One region of the Streptomyces sp. BBFR102 genome, then DNA from elsewhere that is predicted to be linked to it. Evidence: riboswitches for the same ligand, from Rfam matches in the RefSeq annotation. Region 1 holds a riboswitch; each other region holds the start of a gene.

The links. A riboswitch is a leader RNA that binds a small molecule or an ion and turns the genes downstream of it on or off. The one in region 1 is predicted to bind cyclic di-AMP.
Region 2: another riboswitch for cyclic di-AMP. It lies ahead of ACSLIC_RS01540 (C40 family peptidase); the one in region 1 lies ahead of ACSLIC_RS09065 (NlpC/P60 family protein).
Region 3: another riboswitch for cyclic di-AMP. It lies ahead of ACSLIC_RS16745 (transglycosylase family protein); the one in region 1 lies ahead of ACSLIC_RS09065 (NlpC/P60 family protein).

Annotation. Positions count from the first base shown of each region.
Region 1 is NZ_CP195757.1:2,033,569-2,036,833, forward strand. Features, by position in the region: gene pcrA (DNA helicase PcrA) at 1-860, opposite strand, end outside; cyclic di-AMP (ydaO/yuaA leader) riboswitch at 1,155-1,334, shown strand; gene ACSLIC_RS09065 (NlpC/P60 family protein) at 1,343-2,518, shown strand; gene ACSLIC_RS09070 (hypothetical protein) at 2,629-2,982, opposite strand; gene ACSLIC_RS09075 (hypothetical protein) at 3,030-3,164, opposite strand.
Region 2 is NZ_CP195757.1:334,977-338,241, forward strand. Features, by position in the region: gene ACSLIC_RS01535 (ATP-dependent Clp protease proteolytic subunit) at 69-680, shown strand; cyclic di-AMP (ydaO/yuaA leader) riboswitch at 1,347-1,517, shown strand; gene ACSLIC_RS01540 (C40 family peptidase) at 1,521-1,994, shown strand; gene ACSLIC_RS01545 (ATP-binding protein) at 2,044-2,475, opposite strand; gene ACSLIC_RS01550 (helix-turn-helix domain-containing protein) at 2,727-3,265, shown strand, end outside.
Region 3 is NZ_CP195757.1:3,723,134-3,726,398, reverse strand. Features, by position in the region: gene eno (phosphopyruvate hydratase) at 1-764, opposite strand, end outside; gene ACSLIC_RS16745 (transglycosylase family protein) at 1,242-1,928, opposite strand; cyclic di-AMP (ydaO/yuaA leader) riboswitch at 1,934-2,123, opposite strand; gene ACSLIC_RS16740 (transglycosylase family protein) at 2,299-3,265, opposite strand, start outside.

The sequences.
Region 1 (3,265 bases):
TCGTCGACCAGGACGTGCCGGAAGCGGCGCCGGTAGTGGTCGGCGACCTCCGGGAACGCCTGGAGCAGGTGGACCGTCGTCATGATGATGTCGTCGAAGTCCAGCGCGTTGGCCTCGCGCAGCCGCGACTGGTACATCGTGTACGCCTGCGCCAGCGTCTTCTCGAACCCGTCGGCCGCCCGGGCCGCGAAGTCCTCCGGGTCGACCAGCTCGTTCTTCAGGTTCGAGACCTTGGCCGTGAACGCCTTCGGCGGGAAGCGCTTCGGGTCGAGGTCGAGGTCGCGGCAGACCAGGGCCATCAGCCGCTTGGAGTCGGCCGCGTCGTAGATCGAGAACGACGAGGTGAAGCCGAGGTGCTTCGACTCGCGGCGCAGGATGCGCACGCAGGCGCTGTGGAAGGTGGAGACCCACATGGCGCCCGCGCGCGGGCCGACCAGTTCCTCGACGCGCTCCTTCATCTCGCCCGCGGCCTTGTTGGTGAAGGTGATCGCGAGGATCTGGCCGGGGTGCACGCCGCGCTCGCCGAGCAGGTGGGCGATGCGGTGGGTGAGGACCCGGGTCTTGCCGGAACCGGCTCCGGCCACGATGAGCAGCGGCGACCCGCTGTGGACGACGGCGGCACGCTGCTCGTCGTTGAGTCCGTCGAGCAGGGCGGCCGGGTCGACTGCGGGACGGGGGGCGCCGTCCCGGTAGTAGGCGTCCCGGTCCGCGGGCGCGTCGAACTTCCCGCCGAACAGGTCGGCGGGGATCTCCTCCGGCGCCTCCTCCTCGGGCGGGGGCGGCGGCTCGTCCCCGAGCCGGGCGGAGGGCGCCGAGGACTGGAGGTCGGCCAGGAAGCTGTCGTCAAAGAGGCTGCTCATCGCCTACCGAGTCTAGGCCGCCCCGCCGACAACCGGGCCGGCCTTCCTGGGACCGGAGCCCTGGCCGCGGAGAACGTGACGTACCGGACACGGGTGCGGCTCCAGACGATGTGCGCCAGGTCACCGCGGTGACCGTCCGAGCCCGCCTTTCGACCGTTCACCGACAAGATAACGAAAACGTATCGGGCATATCGCACATCAACCTTCACAGGCACCACACGAGTTGGCTAGCGTGCTGGCCGGGTCGGTTCGTCCCCCACCGGCGACTCGCGCCGGAGCGCACCGCCCCCTGCCGAATCCGGTACGCCCCCCCCACGGGCCCCGGAGCCGGGGACCCACCGCGCACCACCGGGGTGAATCGGTACCCGCCACGGACCAGGCCCGTATTCGGGGCCCGCCCGTCCGGAACCGTAGGGCAGCCTTCCGTCCGCCCGAACCCGACAGCTGACCCGGCAGGCGGTCCACGGAAGGAGTCGCACGTCTTGGCGTCGCATCGCAAGCCTCGTGCCCCGCGCAACCGCACCGCCGGTGCCCTCGGCCTCACCACCGCCGCCCTCACCTCGGTGGCCCTGCTGTCGCAGACCGCGCAGGCGGCCCCGCAACGGCCGGCGGCCAAGCCCTCCCTGGAGGAGGTGCAGAACAAGGTGGACCGGCTCTACCGCGAGGCCGGCACGGCGACCCAGAAGTACAACGCGGCCCAGGAGCGGACCCGGACCCAGCGCGCCGAGGTCGACAAGCTGCTGGACGGCGTCGCCGAGCGGGCCGACAAGCTGAACGCTGCCCGTGGCGAGCTGGGTGCCTTCGCCGCCGCCCAGTACCGCAGCGGCGGCCTCTCCGAGACCGCCACCCTGCTGCTCGCCGACGACCCGCAGAGCTGGTTCGACCAGAGCCAGCTGATGAACCGCCTCACCCAGCGCCAGAAGGTGGTCATCGACGACTACCAGGCCCAGCAGGCCGAGGCGGGCCGCGAACGCGCCAAGGCCGCACGCCAGCTGGAGAGCCTCACCGAGTCGCAGCGCGCCCTCAAGGACAGCAAGCGCGAGGTGCAGGGCAAGCTCACCGAGGCCCGCACCCTGCTCTCCGAGCTGACCGCCGAGGAGAAGGCCCGGCTCGCCGAGATCGAGCGGAGGAAGCAGGCCGCGGCGGAGCGCAAGGCGAAGGAGCGCGCCGCGGAGGAGGCGGCCGAGCGCGAGGCCCGGGAGGCGGCCGAGGAGAAGGAGCGCGAGGAGTCCGGCTCGGGCTCCGGGTCGGGTTCCGGCACGGGCACCGGCTCCGGCGGCGGCTCCACGGCACCCGACTCCTCGTACGCGGCCAAGGCCGGGAAGGTCATCGCCTTCGCCCGCGCCCAGATGGGCAAGCCGTACGTGTGGGGCGCGGCCGGCCCCGACTCCTTCGACTGCTCCGGCCTCACCCAGGCCGCCTGGAAGACCGCCGGCATCTCGCTGCCGCGCACCACCTGGGACCAGGTCGGCGTCGGCCAGAAGGTCTCCGTGGACGCCGCCCAACCCGGTGACCTGGTCTTCTTCTACGACGACATCAGCCACGTCGGCATCTACATCGGCGGCGGCGAGATGATCCACGCCCCGAAGCCCGGCGCCGATGTCCGGGTCGAGTCGATCTACTACATGCCGATCCACAGCGTGGTGCGGCCGGCCTGACCGGCCCGCGCGACGGCGAAGGCCGGGCTCCTCCCCGTCGCTCGACGGTGGGGGAACCCGGCCTTCGCCGTGTGTGCAGCGGCCCGCGCGGTGCCCGGTGGGCGGCGGGGTCAGGTCCAGACGGTGGCGATGAAGATGTTGAGGACGGTCAGGCCGCCGACGGCGGCGAAGACGCCCTTGCCGACCTTCTCGTCGTCGCGTTTCACGTAGACCAGGGCGAGGATCACGATGAGGACCAGCAGCTTGATGCCGATCTTCATGTGGTTGAGGGTGCCGCCGTCCATCTCGCGCAGACCGACCAGGATGATGCCGGTCACGAGCATGGTGAGGGCGCCGTGGAGCATGGCGGGGATGAAGCGGGCCGTACCCGCACCGATCGCCTTCATCTGGGTGAGGAAGCCACCCAGGAGTGCGGCGATGCCGATGATGTGCAGGCCGACGAACACATTGATGAGAACGTCCATGGCTCGCACCCTAACGAGGCCCCCGGCACCCCCGGCGCACCAGGGTCCTACCCGCCGAGACGGCGGTGGTCCACGGGCAGGGGCCCACGGCTGAGCACCGTGCGGACGTCGCGGACGGGACCGATGGCGAGGATCTCGTCGAGCAGCACCTGCTCGTAGGGCGGGAGCGGGAGGCGGGCCATTCGGTCACGGGCTCCCGGCAGATGGCGCAGAGGTGGCGGGGAAGTGGTCGCAAGCGGTCGGGGAGCGGTTCCGGGCGGATGTTTGCGGACAATCCGGCACC
Region 2 (3,265 bases), 1.7 Mb from region 1:
TGTACATTTTTTACAGATGATGCGGCGAACGAGCGCCGCACCGCCGTCCGTGAGATCTGGGGTCCTCCATGCAGCGCGCCACCGCCCGCCACCACCTCCCCGAGTTCACCGAGCGCACCTCACAGGGAACCAGGACGCAGGACCCGTACAGCAAGCTCTTCTCGGAGCGGATCGTCTTCCTCGGCACCCCGGTCGACGACGCCTGCGTCACCGACGTCATGGCCCAGTTCCTCTACCTCGAACACGCCGACCCCGACCGGGACATCCAGCTGTACATCAACTCCCCCGGCGGCTCCTTCAGCGCGATGACGGCGCTCTACGACACCCTCCAGTACGTCCGCTGCGACGTGGCGACCACCTGCCTCGGACAGGCCAACTCGGCGGCGGCCGTCCTGCTCGCCGCCGGCGCTCCGGGCAAGCGGCTGATGCTGCCGGGCTCCCGGGCCGTCATCCGCCAGCCCGCACTGACCGACCCGGTGGAGGGGCAGGTCAGCGACCTGGCCATCGAGGCGGAGGAACTGCTGCGCATGCGCGCCCTGTTGGAGGAACTGCTCGCCCGCCACACCGGCCGCGACCGGGCACGGATCTCCGAGGACATCGAACGGGACCTGCACCTCGACGCCCGGCAGGCGGTGGCGTACGGCCTCGCCGATGAGCTGATCGGCAGCCGCAAGGGCTAGAGGATCCGGCGGATCCTGTGCGGTGTCCGCGACATCCGTGTGTGCCACGGGCCGATCGGGCCGCTGCCGCAGCCGCGCCGTGAACCGGGGCGCCGAGGCTCCGCACAGCCCTGCCCGACGGGTGCGGGGGCGGCGACACCGGAGGCACGCGTCCCACTCCGGGAGACGGCGGGACTGGGTCTCATCAGGACCGGAGCCGGACAGCGGGGGCCGCCGTCGCCGTGCGCCGGGCACGCCCTCCGGACCGGTGGGGCGTCAGCGGAGGGGCCCGTCGCGCTCCCCCGCCCCCGCCGAGCGCCGTTCACCGCGCGGCGGAGCGCACAACCCGCCACACGCCCGGCGCGCCACGCCCGGAACGGCCCGTACGGGCTACCCCCGGACGGTGTATTCCGGGCCCCTCTTCCCGGCCCCTCCGGGTTGCGCACGCGGTCCGCCCCCGTCTACGCGTCGGCCGCTCCGCCGCTGGTCCGGCCCTGCGTCCCGACGTGGACACGCCCGGGCCCCGCACCGTGCCCACTCGAACAGGGCAGGGGAGGCCGAACTCACAAACCGCCCCCTCCTCCCCGAAAACGCCGCCCTCGTACGTGAAGATCCGTCAGGACGACAAGCCCCCGCCGCAGCGGCGGGGCGGTCCGGGCGGACGCCGAGTCCTGCCGCCGTCCGGACGACAGGTCGACACCGAGTGGATCGGCAGGAGTGGAGGACCCAGGCACGACGGGCCCAGGAGACCGGCGACGGACTCCCACGGCCCTTGGGGTGAAGCCGCCGCGGCGGCCGGGCGACTTCGCAGGTCCGAACCCGACAGGTCATCCTTCACAGGCGGCTGACGAAGGGTTACGCATGACTGAGCGCAATCGAGTCCCGTCCCTGCTCTCCCGGGCCGGCGCCGTATCGGCCCTCTCCCTCGCCGCGATGAGCACCACCCTGGTCGCCCCGGGCGCCGCGCCCGAGGCGGCGGCGGCCACCCACGCCGCCAAGGCGCTGCAGATCGCCTCCTCGATGAAGGGCTCGCCCTACCGGTACGGCGCGACAGGCCCCCGCAGCTTCGACTGCTCGGGGCTGACGCTCTACTCGTACAAGAAGGCCGGCAAGAAGCTGCCACGGACGGCCGCGCAGCAGCACAACCGGACCAAACGGATCTCCGCCGCCAGTCGGCGCAAGGGCGACCTGGTCTTCTTCCACTCCGGCGGCCACGTCTACCACGTGGGCCTCTACGCCGGGGGCGGCAAGATCTGGCACTCCCCCAAGAGCGGCGCGGTGGTGCGGCTGGAGAAGATCTGGACCGGCAGCGTGCGGTACGGGCGCGTGAACTGAGCGGCGCCGCCGGCGGCCGGCCCGTACGCCCCGGACGTACGCGTACGGGTCAGCCGCCGACGGTGCCGGGCCAGGGCAGGTCGACGCGGACGGTCTTGCCGCCCTCCGCGGTCGGCACGACGGTGAGCCGGCCGCCCTGCTCGGCGGTGAGCCAGCGGACGATGGCCATGCCCCGGCCGCTGTCCTCCTGGACCGCCGCCTGAAGCCTTCTGGGCCAGCGCGGATGGCTGTCGGTGACGCCGAGTCGCAGCCGCTCGTCCTGGTGGAGCGCCATGGAGACGGTGAAGGTCGGCGAGTGGCCCTGGGTGTGCTGGACGGCGTTGGTGACCAGCTCCGAGATGATCAGGCGGACGGTGTCCGCCGCCTCGGAGTCCGCCGGAAGGCCCCACTCGGAGAGAACGGTCAGGACGTGGGTGCGGGCGGCGGAGACCGAGGCCGGATCGCTCGGCAGAGTGACGGTTGCTTCGTGGTGGTCTGCCATGGCTGCGTCGCCCTTTCCTCGGAGCCGGTCGCGGCCCCGTGGACGGATGAACTCGGGGTGTGGCGGGACCGGTTGCCTCCACGTCAGACTGCCACTGTGTCGTCCGTCACGTGAGCCGATCCCTCAAGATGTGCATATATCTGTCGCTCGATGCGGTGAACTCTGCGACGGGCGACCGCATCCGGCCCCTCCCACGGGTGTGCCATGGGCGGCGTCGCCCGCACCGAAACGGCCACCGGAAGGAGACCCGCATGCGGAACGGACCCGCCGTGCGCCGGCGCAAACTCGGAGCCGAGCTGAAGGCCCTGCGCGGCCGCGCCGGCCTCACCAGCGACCAGGCGGCCGGGCTGCTGGGCTGGCACCAGTCGAAGGTGAGCCGGATCGAGACCGCCCGCAGCGGGGTGAAGCCCGAGGACGTGCGCCGCCTGCTCGACGCCTACGACGTCCGCGAGCCGAGGCTGCGCGAACTGCTGGTGGCGCTGACCGGCACCGAGCGGGACGGGGAGCACCGGCGCTGGTGGCACCGCTACCGGGGCGTGCTGCCCCCGGAGTACCGGGACTTCATCAGCCTGGAGTCGCAGGCGACGCGGATGCGGACACTGGAGACCTCGGTGGTACCGGGGCTGCTCCAGACCCCGCAGTACGCGCGGGCGGTGACCAGGGCCTCCCTGGCAGGGGTGCCTCAGGCGCAGGTGGACGAGTTGGTGGAGGTGCGGCTGGCGCGCCAGGAGGTGCTGCGGGCCGACCGGCCGTTGGAGCTGAGCGCGGTGATCGACGAGTCGGTGCTGCA
Region 3 (3,265 bases), 1.7 Mb from region 1:
CCGCCGTCCTTGTAGAACTCGGAGGCGGCGACGTCCAGGGCGAGCGCGATGTCCTTGCCGGGGACGTAGCCGGCCTCCTTGACGGCCTCCAGGATGAGGTCGAGGGCGGCGCGGTTGGAGTCGAGGTTCGGGGCGAAGCCGCCCTCGTCGCCGAGGCCGGTGGCCAGGCCCTTGCTCTTCAGGACCTTCTTCAGCGTGTGGTAGACCTCGGTGCCCCAGCGCAGGGCCTCGGAGAAGGACTCCGCGCCGATCGGGGCGATCATGAACTCCTGGATGTCCACGTTGGAGTCGGCGTGCGAGCCGCCGTTCAGGATGTTCATCATCGGCACCGGGAGCAGGTGCGCGTTGGGGCCGCCGAGGTAGCGGAAGAGCGGCAGGTCGCTGGCCTCGGAGGCGGCGTGGGCGACGGCGAGGGAGACGCCGAGGATGGCGTTGGCGCCGAGCGAGCCCTTGTTGTCGGTGGCGTCCAGGTCGAACATGGCCTGGTCGATGAGGCGCTGCTCGGTGGCGTCGTAGCCGACGAGCTCCGGGCCGATCTGCTCGATGACGGCGAGGACGGCCTTCTCGACACCCTTGCCCTGGTAGCGGTTGGGGTCACCGTCACGCAGTTCGATGGCCTCGAAGGCTCCGGTGGAGGCGCCGGACGGCACGGCCGCGCGGCCGGTGCTGCCGTCGTCGAGGCCGACCTCGACCTCGACGGTGGGGTTGCCTCGGGAGTCCAGGATTTCCCGGGCTACGACGACGTCGATGGACGGCACGAGCATCTCCTTCTGGGATGTGACGCGGGTCGGCCTTCGGTCGGCCGTTCGCTCCAGAGCCTATCCGGCGGCCGGCCCCATTCCGGCGTCGCGCCCGGACGCCGGGACGAAAAGAGCCCCGTACGGGGCGAAACCGTACGCGACCGCCCATTCCTACTTACCGGTAACGACCGCGGCCGGGCGACGGGGAGGGAAACGGGGAAGCCCCGTCCCGACGCGCTGAGGGGGGAGTCACGCATCGGGACGGGGCTGTCGGTGGGGGGCGGGGTCAGTCCCTCACCCCGCAGACCCGTGGGGGGGGGAGCGCCGGGGGCGGGGAGGCCCGTGGGGAGCCTTCTCACCCCGCCTCCCGGGAGCGGCTTCGGGAGCCGAAGGGGCGCGTCGTCGCCCAGACGCCCGTCGCGCGCGGGCCGCGAGGCGGTTGAGCACGTCGGGCGGCTCGGCGACGACACCCAGCACCCCGGGGGCGAGCGAAGCGCGCGATCAGGAGAGGTGGAGCTGCTGGCCCGGGAAGATCAGGTCGGCGTCCTCGACGATGTCCTTGTTCAGCTCGAAGAGCTTCTTCCAGCCGCCGTCGACGTTCTCGTCCTTCGCGATCTGGCTGAGGGTGTCGCCCTTGACGACCTCGTACTCGCCGTCACCCTTGGCGACAGTCTCGCCGGTGGGGGTCTCGACGGTCTCCTCGGCCGGGGCGGTCCGCTGCTCGCTGCGGTCGGCGCGCGGCTCGGGGCGCTCGGGGGCGGCCTGCTCGGCCGGCTCCTCGGCGGGCTTCTCGGCCTCGGCGCCGCCGCCGTTGTACGCGGCGTTGCTCAGGCCGGTGCCGCAGTTGGGCCAGGCGCCCTTGCCCTGGCCGGCCAGGACCTTCTCGGCCACGGCTATCTGCTGCTCCTTGGTGGCCTGGTGGGCGCTGGAGGCGTAGGCGGTGCCACCGAAGGCGGCCCAGGTGGAGGGCGTGAACTGGAGCCCGCCGTAGAAGCCGTTGCCGGTGTTGATGGACCAGTTGCCGCCGGACTCGCACTGGGCGACGGCGTCCCACTCGGAGGCCGTGGCGGCGGAGGCCGAGCCGGTCGCGACGAGCGGCGCGGCGACGGCGAGGCCGGCGACACCGGCGAGCGACAGGATGCGGGTGACCTTGGAGGGACGGCGGTGCTTGGCCTTGTTGGTCAGCATGAAGGGAATCTCCTCACCGACGCCTACGAGGTGAGCTGTCGGGTTCGGGCCGGATGAGTGCCCGGCCGCGCGTCCCTGTCCGGAACGCGCGGCTTCACCCCGAGCCGCCCCGGCCACCCGCCCCGCTGGGGAGCGAACGGCCGGTGCGGCGGCAAACCTTGGGTCCCCCGCTCCTGTCTACGGCGCTTGCGCGACGACTGTCCCAGGCGGCCGTCGACAGGATTCGGCGTAACGACCGCTGGAGCCCGCCAGTGGCGAGCGGCACGACCGTAAGCACGGCCGACGGCAGATTCCAAAGACGATCAGGGGGTCTGAGATCCATGTCTCACTTCCCCCGATTCGGACATTCCCGCCCGAACTGGCGCCCGATTCAGTCCTTTTCGGCCTTCGGGTCCGATCCGAGATCAAGGGCCTGACCGGGCAGGATGCGGTCCGCGTCGTCGCCGACGACCTCCTTGTTCGCCTCGTACAGCGCGGGCCATCCGCCGTCCACCTCGTGGAGCCAGGCGATGACGGAGAGGCTGTCGCCCTCCTTCACGGTGTACGAGCCGGAAGCGTCGGGCGCGTCGCCGCGCTCCCCCCGCGAGGCGTGCCGCCCGGAGCCCTCGCGCCCCTCACCGGAGCCCGGCTCGGCCTCGGCGCCGCCCCGGTGGCGTCCGCCGCCGGAGTCCTCCCCCTCGCCGGGGGTCGCGGAGGGGGTGTCCGAGGGGGTCCCGGCGCGGTCGCCACGTCCCTCCGCGGCCCCCTCTCCGGGGATCGGGGTCGGCGAACCCTCAGGGATGGAGGTCGGCTCGGCGGAGGGGGTGGACGACTTCCCGTCACCCTTCTCCCCCTTCTCCTCCTTGTCGGCCTTGTCCTCGTTGTCTGCGTCGGACCCCTCGCCGCCCTTGCCGTCCTCCTGCTCGGCGGGCGAGGTCGGGGAGGCGGAGGGGGTGCCGCTGTCGCCGGGGACGCCCGGGTTCACCTCGGCGGTGCCGCCGCCCTGCTGGAGCCCGATCGCGGGGGCGCAGGTGGCCCAGGCGGCGGTGCCCTCGGCGTCGAGGACGCGCTCGGCCACCACGATCTGCTGGGAGCGGCTGGCGAGGTCGGCGGAGGGCGCGTAGCTGAGGCCGCCGTGGCGCTCCCAGAGTTCCTGGGTGACCTGGAGGCCGCCGTAGTAGCCGTTGCCGGCGTTGGCGCTCCAGGCGCCACCGCTCTCGCATTCGGCGAGCCGGTCCCACGTGGCGGTGTCGGCCGCGCTGGCCGAACCGGCGCCGAGCAGGGGGATGGCGATGGCCGAACCGGTCACCCCGGCCGCGACGACGAAGGCGGGAGCCTGTCGGGGGCGTCGGTGACGT